4 regions of the Zoogloea sp. GDB6 genome follow, and region 3 is predicted to be linked to each of the others. Evidence: predicted binding sites of a transcription regulator. Region 3 holds the regulator's gene; each other region holds the start of a gene.

What was found. Region 3 encodes sigma-54, which starts transcription at its own class of promoters, with help from an activator protein. Its sites were predicted from a motif close to TGGCACGCTTNCTGCTNA; they were not measured.
Region 1: the regulator sigma-54 is predicted to act here: its motif matches at 1,503-1,520, upstream of nirB (nitrite reductase large subunit NirB).
Region 2: the regulator sigma-54 is predicted to act here: its motif matches at 2,378-2,395, upstream of AC1PQG_RS19170 (TOBE domain-containing protein).
Region 4: the regulator sigma-54 is predicted to act here: its motif matches at 3,470-3,487, upstream of aspA (aspartate ammonia-lyase).

Annotation. Positions count from the first base shown of each region.
Region 1 covers NZ_CM161497.1:1,076,716-1,081,848, forward strand. Annotated here, with positions in the region: gene nirB (nitrite reductase large subunit NirB) at 1-1,284, opposite strand, end outside; gene AC1PQG_RS04830 (disulfide bond formation protein B) at 1,627-2,127, opposite strand; gene argB (acetylglutamate kinase) at 2,208-3,107, opposite strand; gene AC1PQG_RS04840 (Hsp20/alpha crystallin family protein) at 3,252-3,668, opposite strand; gene AC1PQG_RS04845 (cysteine-rich CWC family protein) at 3,879-4,034, shown strand; gene nudB (dihydroneopterin triphosphate diphosphatase) at 3,985-4,470, opposite strand; gene AC1PQG_RS04855 (barstar family protein) at 4,467-4,910, opposite strand; gene AC1PQG_RS04860 (guanyl-specific ribonuclease) at 4,913-5,133, opposite strand, start outside.
Region 2 covers NZ_CM161497.1:4,214,438-4,219,570, forward strand. Annotated here, with positions in the region: gene modC (molybdenum ABC transporter ATP-binding protein) at 1-24, opposite strand, end outside; gene modB (molybdate ABC transporter permease subunit) at 21-707, opposite strand; gene modA (molybdate ABC transporter substrate-binding protein) at 722-1,480, opposite strand; gene AC1PQG_RS19170 (TOBE domain-containing protein) at 1,506-2,333, opposite strand; gene AC1PQG_RS19175 (TOBE domain-containing protein) at 2,500-2,928, shown strand; gene AC1PQG_RS19180 (di-heme oxidoreductase family protein) at 3,117-4,460, opposite strand; gene AC1PQG_RS19185 (ABC transporter substrate-binding protein) at 4,460-5,133, opposite strand, start outside.
Region 3 covers NZ_CM161497.1:69,457-74,589, reverse strand. Annotated here, with positions in the region: gene pncC (nicotinamide-nucleotide amidase) at 1-157, shown strand, start outside; gene recA (recombinase RecA) at 374-1,405, shown strand; gene recX (recombination regulator RecX) at 1,431-1,880, shown strand; gene lptB (LPS export ABC transporter ATP-binding protein) at 1,867-2,589, shown strand; gene AC1PQG_RS00325 (RNA polymerase factor sigma-54) at 2,605-4,065, shown strand; gene hpf (ribosome hibernation-promoting factor, HPF/YfiA family) at 4,082-4,405, shown strand; gene ptsN (PTS IIA-like nitrogen regulatory protein PtsN) at 4,565-5,050, shown strand; gene hprK (HPr(Ser) kinase/phosphatase) at 5,019-5,133, shown strand, end outside.
Region 4 covers NZ_CM161497.1:990,962-996,094, reverse strand. Annotated here, with positions in the region: gene AC1PQG_RS04455 (PQQ-dependent dehydrogenase, methanol/ethanol family) at 205-1,968, shown strand; gene AC1PQG_RS04450 (substrate-binding periplasmic protein) at 2,030-2,818, shown strand; gene AC1PQG_RS04445 (c-type cytochrome) at 2,851-3,330, shown strand; gene aspA (aspartate ammonia-lyase) at 3,551-4,975, shown strand; gene AC1PQG_RS04435 (dicarboxylate/amino acid:cation symporter) at 5,010-5,133, shown strand, end outside.

The DNA of each region.
Region 1 (5,133 bases), 1.0 Mb from region 3:
GCACACCTCGGCGGTGTCGGGCATGCTGGCGGCCAGGCTGTTGCCTTTGTGGCCGACGTCGCCCAGGTGGGAGTTACCGAACACCAGGTTGTCGCGGATGTCGCGGATGTCCTGCTCGTCCTTCAGCAGCTGGAAGTACCAGGCGCCGTCCTTGGTGTCGCCATACAGCACCGCGCCGACCAGCTTGTCGTCCTTCAGTACCAGGCGCTTGTAGACGCCCACGCCGGGATCGTGGAGCACGATATCCTCGGTGCCTTCGGCACCCGAGAAGTCGCCCGCGGAGAACACGTCGATGCCGGTGACCTTGAGCTTGGTGCTGGTCACCGAGCCTTGGTAGCGGCCGATGCCGTACATGGCCAGATGGTTGGCGGCCACCTTGGCCTGCTCGAATAGCGGCGCCACCAGGCCGTAGGCGGTGCCCCGGTGGTTGGCGCATTCGCCGACGGCGTAGATGCGTGGGTCGTAGGTCTGCAGCGTGTCATTGACGACAATGCCGCGGTTGCAGTGGATGCCGGCCTTCTCGGCCAGTTCGACGTTGGGGCGGATGCCGGCGGCGATGCACACGAGGTCGGCCGGGAGGCTGTCGCCGTCCTTGAACCTCACCGCGCAGACGCGGCCGGACTCGCCCTGCACCAGTTCGGCGGTCTGGGCGTTGAGCTTGAACTTCATGCCCTTGGCTTCGAGGGCAGCCTGCAGCATCTTGCCGGCAGTGCGGTCGAGTTGGCGCTCCATGATCCAGTCGGAGATGTGCACCACGGTCACGTTCATGCCGCGCAGGGCCAGGCCGTTTGCCGCTTCCAGGCCCAGCAGGCCGGCGCCGATGACCACCGCGTGCTGGTACTTGGACGCCGCGTCGATCATCTCGTCGGTGTCCTTGATGTCCCGGTAGGAGATCACGCCAGGCAGGTCCTTGCCCGGAATCGGCGGCATGAAGGGGGTCGAGCCGGTGGCGAGCAGCAGGCGATCGTAATCGACGGTGATCGGCTGGCCGTCTTTGCCGGTGGCGACGATGGAGCGGTTGCGGCGGTCGATCTCGGTGACCCGCGCGCCCAAGTGCAGGGTGATCTCGTTATCCGCGTACCACTGCAGGTCGTTGAGGATGATGTCCTGGATGGTCATCTCGCCGGCCAGCACCGGAGAGAGCAGGATGCGGTTGTAGTTGGGGTGCGGTTCGGCACCGAAGACCGTGATGTCGTACATGTCCGGGGCGATCTTCCGCAGCTCTTCCAGCGTGCGGACACCCGCCATCCCGTTGCCAACCATGACCAGTTTCTGTTTGCGCATGATTCCTCCGACATTGATTCTCCCCGGACCGGACGCACGGGACCGATGCGGGCGGGTAAGCCTTGAGCAGGAGAGAGATCGTCGTTGATCGCGGCGGGGCCGTCGTTGGCCGGACCGCGTCGCCAGCCTCGGGGGCGGCGCGCAACAAGCACCTGGATTCAGGTAGTGCGCAGTGCGGCAAAGTCTTTATTGCCTCATGCGCATTCGTCGGATGGCTACTAGCAATGGCCGTGCCACTGCGCCCAGATCAGGTAAATACTGGGGAGAAACGGGGGCGGGGCGTGCGGGAGGGGAGCGATGCGCACTTGGCTGGTGCGCATCGCCCTGTGCTGGGGCGCAGAATCAGGCGGCGGACTTGCGATGCCGCAGCAGATGCACGGCGAGGCTGAGCAGGATGGTGGTGAAGGCCAGGAAGGACCAGTTGGCGATGGACAGGCCGAGGAAGGTCCAGTCCACGACCGAGCAGTCGCCGGCGCCGCGGAAGATCATCGGCAGCGCGGAGGACAGCGGGAAGCTCTCCAGCATGTATTCCAGACCGGGGCCGCATTCGGAGACTGTCGGCGGATACCACTGGATCCACGATTGGCGCGCCGCTACGCCTGCACCAGCGAGGGCTGCGACGGCGAGCAGAGCCGACCAAACGTAGCGCCCTTTGGTGGCCGGGTTGTGCAGACCGGCACCCAGGCCGATCAGGCCGCAGGCCAGCAGGGCGTAGCGCTGCATGATGCACATTGGGCAGGGTTCGATGCCCTTCACGTGCTGGAGGTAGAGGCCGAAGGCGAGCAGGCTGCTGCAGACGACGAAAAGGGCGAGGGCGAGAGGGCGTGTTTGGTGGGTGGGCATGGATAGCAAACGGAAAACCGGGGCCAGGGGCATGTGAAGAGTGCCCGCTGCGCCCCGGAGTTCCGCAAAGGTTGCGTGTTTTACTTGCTCTTGATCATCGTGCCGACGCCGTGGTCGGTGAGGATTTCCAGCAGCAGACAGTGCTCGACGCGGCCGTCGATGATGTGCACGCTCTTCACGCCGTTGCGGGCGGCGTCGAGGGCGGAGCCGATCTTCGGCAGCATACCGCCGGACAGGGTGCCGTCGGCCACCAGTTCGTCGATCTGGCGCGGGGTCAGGCCGGTCAGCAGCTTGCCGTCCTTGTCGAGCACGCCCGGGGTGTTGGTCAGCAGCACCAGCTTCTCGGCCTTCAGCACTTCGGACAGCTTGCCGGCCACCACGTCGGCGTTGATGTTGTAGCTCTCACCGTCGGGGCCGACGCCGATCGGCGCGATGACTGGGATGAAGTCGCCCTTGTCGAGGAAGGAGATCAGGCTCGGGTCGATCTGCGTGATGTCGCCGACCTGGCCGATGTCGATCAGGTCGCCGGGGGCGTCCTTGTTCTCCATCATCAGTTTCTTGGCGCGGATGAAGTTGGAGTCCTTGCCGGTCACGCCCACGGCCTTGCCGCCGGCCTGGTTGATCAGATTGACGATCTCCTTGTTCACCTGGCCGCCCAGCACCATCTCCACGACTTCCATGGTCTCGGCATCGGTGACGCGCATGCCTTGCACGAACTCGCCCTTCTTGCCGACGCGGGACAGCATGTTCTCGATCTGCGGGCCGCCGCCGTGCACCACCACCGGGTTGAAGCCGACCAGCTTGAGGAGCACCACGTCGTGGGCGAAACAGGCCTTCAGGTGCGGGTCGGTCATCGCATTGCCGCCGTACTTGATGACCAGGGTCTTGTCCTGGAAGCGGCGGATGTAGGGCAGGGCTTCGGCGATGATGGCGGCTTTCTGGGCCGGGGTCAGGTCGGAGGTGTCGATGGCAGCGGTCATGATGTGTTGCAGCGCAAGGTTGTTTTGGTGTGCCCGCGATTGTAATGAGCCGGCCCCTAAACAAAAAGTACGAAGATCGAAACAAAAGGCGGGAAGATTGCTCTTCCCGCCTCGGTGTTGGCTGGGTGCCGCAGCCGATGCACGCTATTCGATGACAAGGCGCTTGCTTTGGGCCGGAGCCTTCTTCGGTAGCGTCAGTTCGAGGACGCCATCGCTGAACTTGGCCGAAGCCTTGGCCTCATCGACATCCGCGCCGAGTTGGAAGCTGCGCGACACCTCGCCGAAATAGCGCTCGGTGCGCAAGACCCGCTCGCCTTCCTTCACTTCCTTCTCCTGCTTGCGTTCTGCACTGATCGAGACGACCGGACCGTCGATGTGTACGTGGATGTCCTCTTTCTTGATACCCGGCAGTTCGGCGTGCACTTGGTAGGCATCGTTGGCCTCCTTCACGTCCACGCGCATTTGCGGCGCCTCGACGGGGGCTCCGGCATATTCGACCGGGCGCACGAAAAAGCCGCGGAACAGATCGTCCAGAGGGTCACGGCGAGTGATGTTGCTCATGTGTCGTCTCCTTGTTCTGGTTGGCTTACCCGAGGGCTGACGGCCCTCCCTGATTGTTATATAGGGAGGGGCTTGGCCCGGTTCAAGGCGTGGCGGTGGTGATCCGCGCTAGACTTGAGATGGATCAAACGGAGCAAGTCGATGGAGCAGAGCAAGAACGTACCGGCCACCAATGTGTGTCCGGCCTGTGGCGCGGCCTTTACCTGTGGCATGAACGCTGGCCTGGCGGAGTGCTGGTGTGCGGATTTTCCGTCAGTGCTGGATGTCCCGGCGATACCGGCCGGGCATGTGGGGGCCTGCTACTGCCCGGACTGCCTCAAGCGCCGAATCGAGGCGGCAGCGGCGCAGCCTGCAGTGCAGCGTTGATACGCTGTGGCAGAAGGCGGATGGCGTCCCGGTTGGTCCATGAGAAGACCTTGGTGGCGGCGGTCTGCCAGGGGAGCCATAGAGCCGCAGTGTGTTCATCGGCGGCCAGTTGTACGGGGATGGGGGTTGGCACGCACAGGCTGAAGACGTGTTCGGTGTTGTGGGTCACGCCCGGCGCATAGCGGCCGCGCCAGCGCGGCAGGATCACGAAGCGGTTGGACAGATGCCAGTCCACCAGCGTGTCGGGCGATGCCTGGATACCGGTCTCTTCGGCGACTTCCCGCAGCGCGGTGGCGGCCAGGTTTTCGTCGTCTTCGCGGCTGCCGGTTACCGATTGCCACAGGCCATTGCCGCCGGCCCGTTCCAGCAGCAAGACATCCAGACCTGGCGTGTGGATCAGGACCAGCACCGAGACAGGCTGCTTGTATTCGCTCATTCCAGATCGCGCAACCAGGCAATGCCGTCGGCGGTGATGCCGACCAGGGTCCAGAAGGGCACGCCGTCCTCCCGCCAGGCGTCGGAGGCTTCCTGCAGGATCGTCAAGGCCGTGCCGAAATCGGCCGGGTTGGCGGCGGCAAAGGCATCCGCATGGTCGAGGACCAGCACGTAGCCGTCCGCCTCCATCCAGGACATGTCGTTCAGGCAGTCGGCGAGCGCGTCCCAGTTGTGTCCGTACCAGTCGGGAAAGTCCAGGGCCTCGCCGATGGCCGTCAGGAAGCCTTTCTTGTCGGTGGTATGGGTGAGATCGAGTCGGAACAGCGCATAGCCCAGGCCTTCAGCGGCTTCTTCAAGGGCCAGATCGGCTGCGTGGGGCAGGTGATAGATGCCGGAGCGTTCGGCCCGGGGGAGCAAGGTGTGAAAGGCAGGGGCGTTCATGTTCAATCCTGGATCCGCCGGAAGCTGTGGTAGTGATCGTCGGTGTAGTAGAACACCGATGGGGGGCGGCCGCCGCTGATGATGCGTCGGGCGCCGCGGTCCCGGGAGCCCGGGGTGGTGACGGTGTATTCCCGGTAGAAACCGTTCGGGGCATCCGGCAAGCGGCCTTCGCGGTTCTGGAACGTGACGCCGTCACGCCGGTAGGGGTAGGGACCGCCTTGGC
Region 2 (5,133 bases), 1.6 Mb from region 3:
CAGCTGGATGCCGGCCTCGCTCATCGCCCGCCCCCCAGCCCGTTGCGCCCGCCGACGGCGTAGAGCCCCAGCAGCACGATGAAGGAAAAGGCCAGCAGGCCGGCAGCGAGGCCATGGGCCTGGCCGTATTCCATCGCTTCCACGTGGTTGTAGATCTGCATCGAGATGACCCGCGTCTTGTCCGGGATGTTGCCGCCGATCATCAGCACCACGCCGAACTCGCCGACGGTGTGCGCAAAGCCGAGGATGGCTGCGGTGATGAAACCCGGCCGGGCCAGCGGCAGCGTTACGGTGAAGAAGGTGACCAGCGGCGAGGCGCGCAGCGTCGCCGCGACCTCCAGCGGGCGGTCGCCCATCGCCATGAAGGCGTTCTGGATAGGCTGCACGACGAACGGCAGCGAATAAATGATCGAGGCCACAACCAGGCCGGTGAAGGTGAACGGCAGGCGCCCGAGGCCGAGGGCCTCGGTGAAGCGCCCCACCGCCCCCTGCGGCCCCATCAGCACCAGCAGGTAGAAACCCAGCACCGTCGGCGGCAGCACGATAGGGAGTGACACCACCGCCCCGATCACGCCGCGCAGGCGCGACCGGGTGCGGGCCAGCCACCAGGCGATGGGGGTCCCTATGATCAGCAACAACACCGTGACGAGGGTGGACAGCTCGAGGGTCAGGCGAACCGCCGACCAGTCTTCCGGTGTCAATTCCATCGCTCAACCATCGATCAGAGTTCGTACCCGTAGGACTTGATGATCGCCGCCGCGGCCGGCGACTTCAGGAAGGCGGTCAGCGCAGTGACGGCCGCCTGGCCCTTGCCCTTGTTCAGCACCACCGCATCCTGGCGGATCTGGCTGTAATACTTGGACGGCACCAGCCAGTAGGAACCCCCGTCGATCAGCTTGCCGTCCTTGTGGATCTGCGAATAGGCGATGAAACCCAGCTCGGCGCTGCCCGACGAGACGAACTGCTGGGCCTGGCCGATGCTCTCGGCGAGGACGATCTTCGGCTGCAGGCTGTCGGCCAGGCCGAGAGCCTTGAGGGTTTCCATCGCGGCCAGGCCGTAGGGCGCCAGCTTGGGATTGGCGACGGACAGGTGCTCGAACTTGGCTGCCTTCAGCACCTCGCCCTTGTCGTCCACCACGCCGGCCTTCGGCGACCACAGCACCAGCTTGCCGATCGCGTAGGTGAAGCTGCTGCCCGCCACACCGTCGCCTTCCTTGACGAGCTTGGCCGGCGTTTCGTCGTCGGCCGCCAGCAGCACCTGGAAGGGCGCACCGGACTTGATCTGGGCGTAGAACTTGCCCGTCGAGCCGAACACCAACTGGGCCTTGTGGCCGGTGGCCTTTTCAAACTCGGCGGCGATCTTCTGCATCGGCGCGGTGAAGTTGGCGGCCACCGCCACCGACACCTCTTCAGCCTGGGCCAGCAGGGAAGAACCGGCGAGGACGGCGAACAGCGCGAGCGAACGGAAGGAAGGTTTCATCGAAGGACTCCGGTCAGGTTGAAATTCAGTCGAAGATGGCGAGGATCACCGACGTGGCCTGGAAGACCGCACAGGCCGGCGTGCCGATGGCGAGGCCGAGGTTGTCGATGCTGTCGTGGGTCACCACCGAGGTGACGGTGCGGCCGCCGGGCAAGGTGATCGTCACTTCCGAGCTCACCGGCCCTTCGTGGATGCGGCTGACTTCGCCCCACAGGTGGTTGCGGGCGGTGGTGCGCGCCTGCGGATCGGTGATCAGCAGCACCGATGGCGCCTTGACGAAGGCATGCACGTCCTGGCCGATACCCAGCTCCAGCGTCTCGGCGCTCTCGCGGGTGATCACCGCGACGATTTCGTTGGCATCGTCGAGACGCACCCGCACCTCGAAGCTCACCTCGCCTTCGCGCAGGCCGCTGATCGTGCCGGCAAACTGGTTGCGCGCGCTGGTGCGCATCGACATGCGCCGCAGCAGGGTCTGGAACTGGCGCATGCTGCCCTCCCCGCCGTCACCGAGGCGGGCCGACAGGCGGTCAATGGCCTCCTGGTATTCCTGCTCCACCGCCCGGTACATCGCAATGACCCGGCGGCCGTAGTCGGTGAGGCTGGTGCCGCCGCCATCCTTGCCGCCCACCGAACGCTCCACCAGCGGCGACTCGGCCAGATTGTTCATCGCGTCCACGGCGTCCCACGCCGCCTTGTAGGACAGCGGCACGGCCTTGGCGGCCTGGGAGATCGAACCGTAGCGGTCGATGGATTCCAGCAGGCGGATGCGCGTGTCGCCGAGAAAGGTGCCGAACTCGGTATCGACTGTCAGCTTCCCGACAAGCTTGTGGTGAATGGTGCGGCGGGTTGTCATTGTTGTTCCTATATATATCGATATACAACGGAGCGTACTGTACTCCAGCAAATAGCGGGCCACCAACCCGCAGTGCCGCACGCTTGAAAGGCATCGACGCACTTGCGCAAGCGGGCGGCACCATCGCATGCTGGCGCCCGCAGCCATCGTTTCCGGAAAACGCCCCATGAAGATCAGCGCCCGTAACGCCTTCGACGGCACCATCGACGCCATCACGCTCGGCACCATCAACTCCGAGGTGGACGTGGTGCTGCCCGGCGGCCTGAAGATCATCGCCACCGTCGCCAACGATGCGATCAGGGAGCTCAACCTGGCCGCCGGCACGCCCGTCCAGGCCTTCGTCAAAGCCTCGTCGGTGCTGCTCGTGGCCGGTGGCACGGGGGCCAGGCTGTCGGCCCGCAACTGCCTCGACGGCACGATCTCGGCGATCACCGAGGGGCCGATCAGCACCGACGTAGCCCTCACCCTCGGCAATGGGCAGACCGTCCACGCCACGATCACCCATGAAAGCTCAGTCACCCTCGGCCTGAAAGTCGGCGCTCCAGCCACCGCCGCGTTCAAGGCCCCGTCGGTGATCCTCGGCCTCGTCGGCTGAGCGCACCGACACCGCCCTGCCTCCTTTCTTCGGCACGCACCGTGGCACACGCCACACATGCCGCAGCCCCTCTACGCGGCCTCTATATGCACTCAAATATAGCGAATGCCCAATCAGAGTGCATTTGCGCAGCTTATTTGCGTATCAATCGGCCCCCAGCACCTTCTGCAAGCTGACCGCCCTTCGCCTCACAGGCTTTCGAGGAAGGCCAGCAGCGCACGGCGCTCCTGGATCGGCAGCGCAGCGAAACGCCGGCGGGCGACCTTCGCCTCGCCGCCGTGCCACAGGATCGCCTCGCTCAGGCTGCGCGCGCGGCCGTCGTGGAGATAGCGCTGCTGCTCGCTGATCGTCTGCGTCAGCCCGATTCCCCACAGCGGCGGCGTGCGCCACTCCCGCCCGGACGCCGCAAAATCCGGCCGACCGTCGGCCAGGCCAGGCCCCATGTCGTGGATCAGCAGATCCGTGTAAGGCGCGATGGTCTGCCCGGCGAGGCGCGGGAAACGCGGCGACGCGCCGGTCGAGAGGCTCGGCCGGTGGCACTGCGCGCAGCCGCTGGCAGCGAACAGCGCCTCGCCGCGCCGCACGACTTCACTGTCCGCATTGCGGCGGGCTGGCACGGCGAGGTGGGCCAGATAGAACTCCACATCATCCAGCTGGCGGGCGCTCAGCTCCGGCGTACCGCCGTTCGGCGCCTGCCGGCAGGCGGACTGCGCGGCGGTGCAGTTCTGCGCCGGATGCAGGTCGGACGTGATGCCCAGGTCGCCCAGGAAAGCCCCGGCGATCTGCGCGCGCAACGTCGGCATGTTGGCCTTGTAGCCGAAGCGGCCGGCCTCCAGTGCAGCGGTTTCCGGATTCCACACCTGGTTCACGCGCCCTTTCACGCCGTCCGCCTTGCGCTCCGCGGCGAGCGCCGCCAGGGCCTGCGCCGACACCGCATCGAGCAGGCCCATGCCCACCACCTGCTGGCCGACCCGCGGCGAGGTCAGCACCTTGCCGATCGCCCCGTAGCCCAGTTCGGTGAAGGTCAGCCGCGGACGGCGTAACGACACCGCTTCGCCATCCGCCAGCCGGCGCTTCGACTCGACCCAGCCCAGGCGGATGCGCCCCTCGCCGGGCACGCCGGGGATGCCCTCCTCGTTGAACTGGTCGCCATAGGCCGGGTGGGGCCGCGGTCCGCCATGCGGGCCGCGCCCTGCCACCGACAGCCGTACCAGCATCGACTGCATGCGCTCGTCCGGCTGTTCCGGCGGCAGGCCGCGGCCGTTGCGGGCGTGGCAGGAGATGCAGGCCAGCCGGTTGTACAGCGGGCCGAGGCCATCCACCTGGTCGTCCTTGGCCGGCGCCACCACCCAGCTCTGGTTGAACAGGGAACGACCGTGGAAGAAGCGTTCCCGCTCCGCATCGGTTAGGCCGTCCAGCGGCCGCGCGAAAGCCTCACGGCCGGCGTCCGCCACCTGCCAGTCCGCCAAGGCCCGGGCGGGCGCCCCGGCGAGGACGCCGCACATCAACAACAGGAAACCCAGTCGCCGCATCAGGCCACCCCCAGCAGGCTGGCGGCCTTCGCATAGCGCTCATCGACGCGGCTCGCCCAGGTCTTTTCCAGGCCGGCGGCCAGCGTCTCGGCGGCCGGGTCGTCGCGGCGGGCGAAGAAGGCACGCTGGATCGCCGGATCATCGGCCTCCGCCTCCTTCAGCGGCGGCGCCGTCAGCAGCGGCCAGACCGTATTCCAGGCCGCCCCGTCGGCCGCGTGCAGGCGCCGCCAGAGTTCGACCAGACGCGCATGGGGCCGCACGAAGGCTTGCCCGAAGGCCGCCGCGATCGGCGCCGCGCGGCCGCGCCCGCGGCCGTTGTCATAGAGATAGCCACCCCGTGCCGCGGTGGCGAAGGGGTCGTGGTAGCCGGCCGGCAGGCCCGCGTAGGCCGACGGACGCACCGGCAGCTTGCGGATGTCCGGGTGGGCCAGAATCTTCTGCCCAGCGTCGGACAGCACGAAGCCCACGAAGGCCTTCGCGCCGTCCGGGTTCGGGCTGCCGGCGGTCACCGCGATGTGGGCCGGATTGACACCGCCCTGGCGCGGGTAGATGAACTCGACCGGCGCGCCATTGGCCACCGCCGAGGCGACGAAGAAGTCGATGGACAGCCCGATGCCCTTGCGCCCACCGCCGATCTCGTCGCTGACGAAGGTGCCGCCGCGCCCGGTGAAAG
Region 3 (5,133 bases):
CTCCCCGGAAAAACCCGTCGGCACCGTCTGCTTCGGCTGGATCCGCAGCGGCGAGGCAGCCCAGACCGCCACCTGCCACTTCGACGGCGACCGGGAAGCGGTGCGCCGCCAGGCCGTCGTCTTCGCCCTCGAAGAACTACTCCGCCGCTACCGCTGAAGATCTCCGACGCCGGCACGCGCGGCATCAAAAAAGTCATCTGGCATGCAGATTGCAATATTGCTCAGCAATTTCGCTGGACGCCCGCCAACGACTGTATAAAATACCAGCATCGCCACATGCCTCGTGGCGAAAATTTGCTGCGGCACCTGCGTCCACTCCTACGCAAACTCTGTGCCATAATCTCCAAAACCCTTATCACAAGGATCAAGACAAATGGATGACAACAAGGCCAAGGCCCTCGCCGCTGCCCTTTCGCAGATCGAAAAGCAGTTCGGCAAAGGCTCGATCATGCGCCTCGGTGACGGCGAGGTCGAAAGCGACATCCAGACCGTGTCCACCGGCTCCCTGGGCCTCGACATCGCCCTCGGCATCGGCGGCCTGCCCCGTGGCCGGGTTGTCGAGATCTATGGTCCCGAATCCTCCGGCAAGACCACGCTGACCCTCCAGGTCGTTGCCGAGATGCAGAAGCTCGGCGGTACCGCCGCCTTCATCGACGCCGAACACGCGCTCGACGTTACCTACGCCCAGAAGCTCGGCGTCAATATCGGCGACCTGCTGATCTCCCAGCCGGACACCGGCGAACAGGCCCTCGAGATCGCCGACATGCTGGTGCGTTCCGGCGGTGTGGACGTGGTCATCATCGACTCCGTCGCAGCTCTCACGCCCAAGGCCGAAATCGAAGGCGAAATGGGCGACCAGCTGCCCGGCCTGCAGGCCCGCCTGATGTCCCAGGCCCTGCGCAAGCTCACCGCCAACATCAAGCGCACCAACACGCTGGTCATCTTCATCAACCAGATCCGCATGAAGATCGGTGTGATGTTCGGCAGCCCGGAAACCACCACCGGCGGCAACGCGCTCAAGTTCTACGCGTCCGTGCGCATGGACATCCGCCGCATCGGCACCATCAAGAAGAACGACGAGGTGATCGGCTCCGAGACCAAGGTCAAGGTCGTCAAGAACAAGGTCGCCCCGCCGTTCCGCGAAACCCTGTTCGACATCCTGTACGGCGAGGGCACCTCCCGCGAAGGCGAGATCATCGATCTGGGCGTCCAGCACAAGTTCGTCGACAAGTCCGGCGCCTGGTACGCCTACAACGGCGAGAAGATCGGCCAGGGCAAGGACAACGCCCGCGAGTTCCTGAAGACCAACCCGCACATCGCCCGCGAGATCGAAAACAAGATCCGCGTGGCGGTCGGCCTGCCCGAGATGGCAGCGGTGGCTCCGGCAGCCGCAGCGACGGCCTGACGCAGCGGCCCCGGACGGCACGCCGATGGCTGCAAGCCTGCATGAGCGCGCACTGCGCTGCCTGGCCCAGCGGGAACACTCCCGCGCGGAGCTGGCGCGCAAGCTCGGCGCGCTCGGCAGCCCCGAGGAGGTCGATGCCGAGCTCGACCGCCTCGTGGACCTCGGCCTGCTGTCCGATGCCCGTTTCGCCGACGCCTACGTACGCTCCAAGGCCAGCCGCTTCGGCGCCGCCCGTCTGAAACTGGAACTGAGCCGCCGCGGGGTATCCTCCGAACTGATCGGCGACGCCATCGAGGAAAACACCGCCGAGAGCGAACTCGAACGAGCGCGCGACATCCACCGCCGAAAATTCGCCACTCTGCCCGCAGACGCGCGAGAATGGGCACGGCAGGCGAGATTCCTTCAAGGTCGCGGCTTTTCCACCGAAATCATTCGTAGAGTCCTGAAAGAACACCCCGGCGATGAGCCTGCTTAAAGTCAGCAACCTGCGCAAGAAGTACAAGGCCCGCACGGTCGTTCACGACGTCTCCTTCAACGTCGGCAGCGGCGAGGTGGTCGGTCTGCTCGGTCCCAACGGCGCCGGCAAGACCACCTGCTTCTACATGATCGTCGGTCTGGTGGCCGCCGACGGCGGTGAGATCACCCTCGACGACGAGGTGCTGACCCATCGCCCGATCCACCAGCGAGCTCGCCTCGGGCTGTCCTACCTGCCGCAGGAGATGAGCGTCTTCCGCAAGCTGACGGTGGCCGAGAACATCCAGGCAGTGCTTGAACTGCAGAGCCTCTCCAAGGCGCAGATCGCCAGCCGCCTCGACGAGCTGCTGAACGAGCTGGGCATCGAACACCTGCGCGACAGCACTGCGATCTCCCTATCCGGCGGCGAACGCCGGCGCTGCGAGATCGCCCGCGCGCTAGCCACCGATCCGCGCCTGATCCTGCTGGATGAACCCTTTGCCGGCGTCGATCCGATCGCCGTCATCGACATCCAGAAGATCATCCGTTTCCTGAAGGACAGGGGGATCGGTGTGTTGATCACCGACCACAACGTCCGTGAAACCCTCGGCATCTGCGACCGTGCCTTCATCATCAACGCCGGCGAAGTACTGGCCAGTGGCCGCCCGGACGAGATCGTTCACAACGAACAGGTTCGCCAGGTGTACCTCGGCGAGCACTTCAGGCTCTGAGGCCCGATACGACTCATGAAGCCCAGCCTCCAGCTCAAACTCTCCCAGCATCTCGCGCTGACGCCCCAGCTGCAGCAGTCCATCAAGCTGCTGCAGTTGTTGACCCTCGAACTCAACCAGGAGATCGAGAAGATCCTCCTGGAGAACCCCATGCTCGAACGGGAGGAGCCCGAGGGCGATCTCGGCTCGAGCCGCGTCGAGGCACCCGGCCCTGTGGCGCCAGCGGGCAGCGAAGCCGCCCACGAGCGCGAGCAGGAGCAATCCCGGGAGGCGGAACGCGAGCGCGAACCGGATCACGATTTCGACGGTAGCGGCGAAGCCGGTGAATGGGCTGCGGCGGGTAGTGGCGGGCAACGCGACGACGATGACGAGACCGACTTCCAGGAGTTCCAGGCCGCGGTGCCGTCCTTGCGCGACCACCTGGACGCCCAGGTTGCGCTGACCCCGCTGTCCGACCGGGATCGGGCGCTGGTGCGCTTCCTCATCGAGGCCCTCGACGACGACGGCTACCTCAGCCAGGACCTGGCCGATCTGCTGCCGCTGTTGCCGCCAGAGCTGGAAATCGAGCTCGACGACCTCAAGATCGCGCTGCGCCAGATCCAGAGCCTGGACCCGGCCGGCATCGGCGCCCAGGACGTGGGCCAGTGCCTGGCCCTGCAACTGCATACCCAGCCCCCCAGCGAAGCCCGAGACCTGGCCATCGCCATCGTCAGCGAACATCTCGAACTGCTGGCCGCCCGCGACTTCCTGAAGATCAAGCGCGCACTGCGCTGCAGCGACGACACGCTGCGCGAGGCCCACGCGCTGATCCTCGGCCTCAACCCGCGCCCCGGCGCCCAGTTCTCCCAGGCCGACACCCGCTACGTGGTCCCCGACGTGGTGGTCCGCAAGATGCGCAACAACTGGGTCGTCAGCCTCAATCCGGACGCGATGCCACGCCTGCGCATCAATCAGCTGTATGCCCAGATCCTGCGCGACAACCGCGGCGCCAGCGGCTCCCTGTCCAGCCACCTGCAGGAAGCACGCTGGCTGATCAAGAACGTGCAACAGCGTTTCGACACCATCCAGCGGGTTTCGCAAGCGATCGTTGACCGCCAGCGCCAGTTCTTCGATTATGGCGATGTGGCAATGCGACCGCTGACCCTGCGGGAAATTGCCGAACAGCTGGATCTACACGAATCCACCGTTTCGCGGGTGACCACCCAAAAGTACATGGCCACACCGCGGGGCATTTTCGAGTTCAAGTATTTTTTCGGCAGTCACGTTGCCACCGACAGCGGTGGGGCTGCTTCCTCGACGGCGATTCGGGCGCTGATTCGCCAGCTCGTGGGAGCGGAAGACAAGAAGAAACCCTTGTCCGACGCCAAGATTGCCGAGTTGTTGGGCCAGCAGGGTATCGTCGTGGCGCGTCGGACAATTGCAAAATACCGCGAGTCCCTCGATATTCCGCCGGTCAGTCTGCGCAAAACCATCTGACAGAAAGGTAGCAACCATGAACCTCAACATCACGGGGCATCACGTCGAAGTTACGCCGGCCATCCGCGAGTACGTTACGAGCAAGCTGGACCGCGTGATCCGTCACTTCGACAACGTCACCAGCGTCGGCGTGATCCTCTCGGTGGAAAAGCTGCGTCAGAAGGCCGAAGTCACCGTGCACGTGCGCGGCAAGGACATCTACGTCGAGAACGAAGATGCCGACATGTACGCAGCCATCGACGGGCTGATTGACAAGCTCGACCGTCAGGTCCTGAAGTACAAGGACAAGACCAGCGACCACGGTCACGACTCCCTGAAGCAGCACCTCGCCGAGTCCTGATTCCCGGCGCTAAGTAATACGCTTTTCCCCGGGACCGTTGTGGCTATAATGCGCCCCAATTGACACAACGGCCCCGGCGGCCTCCGCCTCCGGATCTTCCTGAATCGCCTTTCACCGGCAACCTGTGTCGGACCGTTCCGCACACGGGAGAGTCCTCGCATGAACCTCATCGCCAAACTTCTGCCGCCGACCAACGTGGTCGTCGGGCTCGAGGCGAGCAGCAAGAAGCGCGCTTTCGAGCAAGCCGGCCTGCTGTTCGAGAACAACCACGGCATCGGCCGCAGCACCGTCTTCGACAGCCTGTTTGCCCGCGAGAAGCTCGGCTCGACCGGCCTCGGCCAGGGCATCGCCATTCCCCACGGCCGCATCAAGGGCCTCAAGGAGGCGCTGGGTGCCTTCATCCGCCTCGCCGACCCCGTTCCCTTCGACGCCCCCGACGGACGTCCCGTATCGATGCTGTTCGTGCTGCTGGTGCCCGAGCAGGCCAACGAACACCATCTTCAACTGCTGTCCGAACTGGCTCAGATGTTCAGCGACCGCAGCTTCCGAGAACAATTGATGAGCGCGCCCGATGCCCAGGCGGCCCACACCCTTTTCGCCCAATGGGGCAGCCATGCGTCAGACGACGGTCAGCCGGCTGTTTGACGACAATCTGGAGCGCCTGCGGCTGCGCCACATCTGCGGCAGCCTGGCGACCCGTATTTCGGTCTCCGAAGACCGCATCTGGC
Region 4 (5,133 bases), 920 kb from region 3:
TGTCTCGTCTGTCTCGATCGGACTGCCCAAATTGAGAAGAGTGTCTCGCCCGCCGACCAAGTTCTGAGCGCAAGCCCTTGTTAAGAAAAGATTTCACCGTCTGGCACAAAGCTGGCTGAAGGAACTAGCCGGCCGTTGCGACACCACCTCGCGCGGCCCGACGACAAGCCTCACCACACCACGCTCAAAGCGGGAGACAAAACGATGAGAAAAACCCAACGCATTTCCCGGCCGCTGCTGGCCGCCTCGCTGGCGACCCTGTTCGCCACCGGCGCCCTGGCGGCCGACGCGGCCCCTGCCGATCCGGAGCCGCCCCTCGGCGTCGACGTCCTGGAGGCCGGCTTCAAGTGGCGCCCCAACTACGTGTCCGAGGACATGCTGATCAATGCCGACAAGGACGCCAACAACTGGCTGCACTACGGCAAGGACTACCAGGCCACCCGCTTCAGCCAACTGCGCCAGATCACCCGCGACAACGTCGTGCGGCTGGTGCCCAAGTGGAACCTGTCCTTTGGCGTGAACGACGCCCAGGACAGCCAGACCACCGTCGTCAACGGCCGCATCTATGTGACGGCCAGCCAGAACAAGGTCTTCTCCCTCGACGGTGAGAGCGGCCGCATGCTGTGGAAATACGAGCATCCGCTGCCCGGCGACATCGGCCCGCGCCTGTGCTGCGAGGCCGTCAACCGCGGCGTCGCGGTGTTCAAGAACATGGTCTACATGGCGACCCTCGACAGCCACGTGGTCGCCCTCGACAACACCACCGGCCGTGTGTTGTGGGACGTCGCGCTTGGCGACTACCGTACCGGCGAGATCTACACCTCGATGCCGCTGGTCGCCAACGGCCTGATCGTGGTCGGCAACTCCGGCTCCGACGTGGGCGGCAACGTCGGCAAGATCACCGCCCTCGACCCGGACACCGGCAAGACCGTGTGGCAGACCACCACCCGCCCGACCAGCGCCAGCGACCCCGCCGCCAAGACCTGGGCCAACGACTCCTGGAAGACCGGCGGCGCCTCCGCCTGGCTGACCGGCAACTACGACCCCAAGACCAAGACCATCTTCTGGGGCGTCGGCAACCCCACGCCGGACTTCGACCCCCGCGTGCGCGCCGGCGACAACCTGTACAGCAACTCCACGCTGGCCCTCGACGCCGCCACCGGCAAGATCAAGCACCACTTCCAGTACACCCCCAACGACTCCTGGGACTACGACGGCAACAACGAAACCATCCTGGTGGACGACGACCAGGGCCGCAAGGTGTGGCTGCATGCCGACCGCAACGGCCACGTCTATTCCATCAACCGGGACAGCGGCAAGTGCAACTGGGTGGTACCGATCGCCCGCGTGAACTGGGTCACCGGCTTCCAGGGCAACTGTCGCCCGATCGTCAATCCGGACAAGGTGCCCGGCTACGACAAGGTCGCCACCGACGTCGCCCCCATCCTCGACGGCGGCAAGGAATGGCACCCGGCCGCCTACAGCCCGCTCACCAAGCTGCTCTACGTGCCCTACATCGACAGCTCGATGGATATCCAGGCCAAGAAGATGGAATGGAAGCAGGGCGAGTGGTTCCTGTCGTCCAAGGTCCTCAAGGCCAACCCCTACACCGGCGGCGTGAAGGCCTTCGACGCCACCACCGGCAAGCTGGCATGGTCCCGCCCGCAGAGCACGCCGGCCACCAGCGGCCTGCTCGCCACCGCCGGCGGGCTGGTCTTCTCCGGCGACGCCGAAGGCTACTTCTCGGCGATGCGCGACGACACCGGCGAAACCCTGTGGCGCTTCAACGTCGGCACCGGCATCCACGGCAACCCGACCACCTTCAACGTGAACGGCCAGCAGTACGTGGCCATCGTCTACGGCCCTGGCGGCGGCAGCCTGTGGCCGCTGGTGTACGGCGAGCTGTTCAAGCACCAGAACCGCGGCGGCGGCATGATGGTCTTCGCCCTCTCGCCGCAGTACCGCTAACCCCGTCCCTGCCCTTGCGGCGGGCGCGGCCCAAGCCTGGGCCGTGCCCGCGGAGCGATCCATGACACCGCGCACACGCCTTTGCGGCACCTTGCTGGCCCTGCTCGCCCACGGCCAGCCGGCCGGCAGCGCGCCGCCCCCGGCAGAACCAGGCGGCGGTCCGCTGACCGTCTGCCTCGCCGAAGCCAACCCCCCGTTCTCGGCCAGCAGCCTGCCGGACGGCGGCATCGACGCCGAACTGGCCCGCGCCGTCGCACGGCAACTCGGCCGGGAAGTCCGCCTGCAGTGGGTAACCATCCCAAACCGCGGCGGGCTCGGCAAGGCCCTCGCGCAGAACCTCGCCGGCGGCGCCTGCGCGCTGTTCGCCGGCATTCCGGAAAGCGGCGGGCCCAACGAGGAGCTGGCCGAGAAACGCCTGGCCGCCAGCACGCCCTACCTGGAAACCGGCTATGTGCTGGTCGGCGCCCGCACGCAGATCAGCAAGCTCGACGACGCCCGCCGGCTCGGCCGGATCGGCGTGGTCACCGCCACACCGGCCGATCTGTACTTGTTCCAGCAGCACCTGCACCGGGTGCCCTACGGCAACAACGGCGCACTCCTCGCAGCCCTCGCCGACGGCAGCGTGGACGCCGCCGCACTGTGGCAGCCGGCCCTCGCCGAGGCCCGGCGGCTGGGCCAGGCCTCGGCCAGCGACGGCCTGGCGCTGCCCGAGGCCGGCCGCACCCGCTTCGTCTTCGCGCTGCGCCGCAGCGACCCGGCCCTGCTGGCCGACGTCAATGCCGCGGTGGACAGCCTGCACAGCGACGGCCGCCTCGCCGCCATCCTGAGAGCCCACGGCCTGGCGCCGTGATCAAACTCCAACGATCCCCACACCAGAGAACCATGACACACCCCACGTTCCCCACTTCCCTCACCGCCCGTGCCATCCGGCAACGGGCGTTCGCCGTCGGCCTGTGCCTCGCCCTCGGGCTCAGCGGCCTGGCCCACGCCTTCGGCGTGACGCCGGCCGGCGGCGCCCCCGCCGCCGCGTCGGCCAATCCCCTCGCCGGCAACGCCGAGGCCGCCCGCAAGGGCGAGGAGCTGTTCGGCCGCAACTGCCAGCAGTGCCACAACACCCGCGGCCACGGCGGCAAATGCCCGCAACTCGTGCGCGGCGCCTGGGCCCCCGGCGGCCCCAACTCCGACAAGTTCATGTTCGACACCATCTCCAAGGGCCGCCCCAACACGCAGATGGGCTCCTTCGGCATGGCCCTCGGCGAGGAGGAGATCTGGCAGATCGTCACCTTCCTGCGCGAGGAAGCCGTCCGCGTGAAGGCCGCTGCCCGCAAGGCGGGCGACGACGACGATTCGAACTGGTACTGAGCCCTCATCCCCACCGCACCGTTCGGATTTCCGGATGCTTTTTTCACCCCCTTTCCGGGAATCCGAACGAACCTGTAACCGGAGAAAACAAAACCCTTTAAAAACATACTCATAAAAACTCGGATCGAGGTCCGAGCGGTGGCACAGCTCCTGCAAATGAATGGGCACGACGGCCTCTCCACGGCCCGGCAAACGACATTCAAAAGCATTGGAGACACGCATGACCACCACCGCCATCTACCGCACGGAGCACGATCTGCTCGGCGACCGCCAGGTTCCCACCGCCGCCTACTACGGCGTGCACACCTTGCGGGCCCTGGAGAACTTCAACATCAGCGGCATCTCCATCGCCGCCTATCCGGACCTGGTGCGCGCCCTCGCCCAGATCAAGCTCGCCGCCGCCCAGGCCAACCAGGAACTGGGCCTGCTCGACAGCGAGCGCACCGACGCCATCGTCAAGGCCTGCCGCGAAGTGATCGCCGGCCAGTACCACGATCACTTCGTGGTGGACGTCATCCAGGGTGGCGCCGGTACCTCTACCAACATGAACGCCAACGAGGTGATCGCCAACCGGGCGTTGGAGATCCTGGGGCACCGGCGCGGGGAATACCTGTTCCTGCACCCCAACGAACACGTCAACATGAGCCAGTCCACCAATGACGTGTATCCCACCGCCCTCAAGCTGGCTACCTACGTGGGCATCTTCCGCCTGGTGGACGCCATGGCCCACCTGCGCTTCGCCTTCGAACGCAAGGCCACCGAATTCGCCGACGTGCTGAAGATGGGCCGCACCCAGCTGCAGGACGCCGTGCCGATGACCCTCGGCCAGGAGTTCTCCACCTACGCCACCATGCTCGGCGAGGACGAGGAGCGCCTGAAGGAAGCCGCGCTGCTGATCCGCGAGATCAACCTCGGTGCCACCGCCATCGGCACCGGCATCAACGCCCACCCGGACTACGCCGGCCTGGTGTGCCGCCGCCTGGTCGAAGTCAGCGGCATCCCGGTGGTCACCGCCCCGAACCTCATCGAAGCCACCCAGGACTGCGGCGCCTTCATCCAGCTGTCCGGCGTGCTCAAGCGCGTCGCCGCCAAGCTGTCCAAGGTCTGCAACGACCTGCGCCTGCTGTCCTCCGGCCCGCGCGCCGGCTTCTGCGAGATCAACCTGCCGGCCCGCCAGGCCGGCTCCTCGATCATGCCGGGCAAGGTCAATCCGGTGATCCCGGAAGTGGTGAACCAGATCGCCTTCGAGGTGATCGGCAACGACATGACCGTCACCTTCGCCGCCGAAGCCGGCCAGCTGCAGCTCAACGCCTTCGAGCCGATCATCGCCCACAGCCTGTTCAAGAGCGTGCTGCACCTGTCCCGCGGCTGCACCACGCTGGCCGACCTGTGCGTGGATGGCATCACCGCCAACCGGGACGCCCTGCGCGCCAGCGTCGAACGCTCCATCGGCATCGTCACCGCGCTGAACCCCTACATCGGCTACGCCAACGCCACCGACGTGGCTGCCGAAGCCCACGCCACCGGCAAGGGCGTCGCCGAGATCGTGCTCGCGCGCCAGCTGATGAACGCCGAGCAGCTGGCCGAGGTGCTGCGCCCGGAAATACTGACCAAGCCGCAAATGATCCCGACCCGGGCCGCCTGAGCAGCCCTCCATTCATAGGAACAAGGAGAACATCATGAAAATGAACCGGCTGACGACCCTGATCGGGATCGCCCTAGTGCTCGGCATCATTGTCGGCTACGCCTGCAACACGCTGGCCGCCACGCCCGCCCAGGCCAAGGAAATCGCCTCCTACTTCG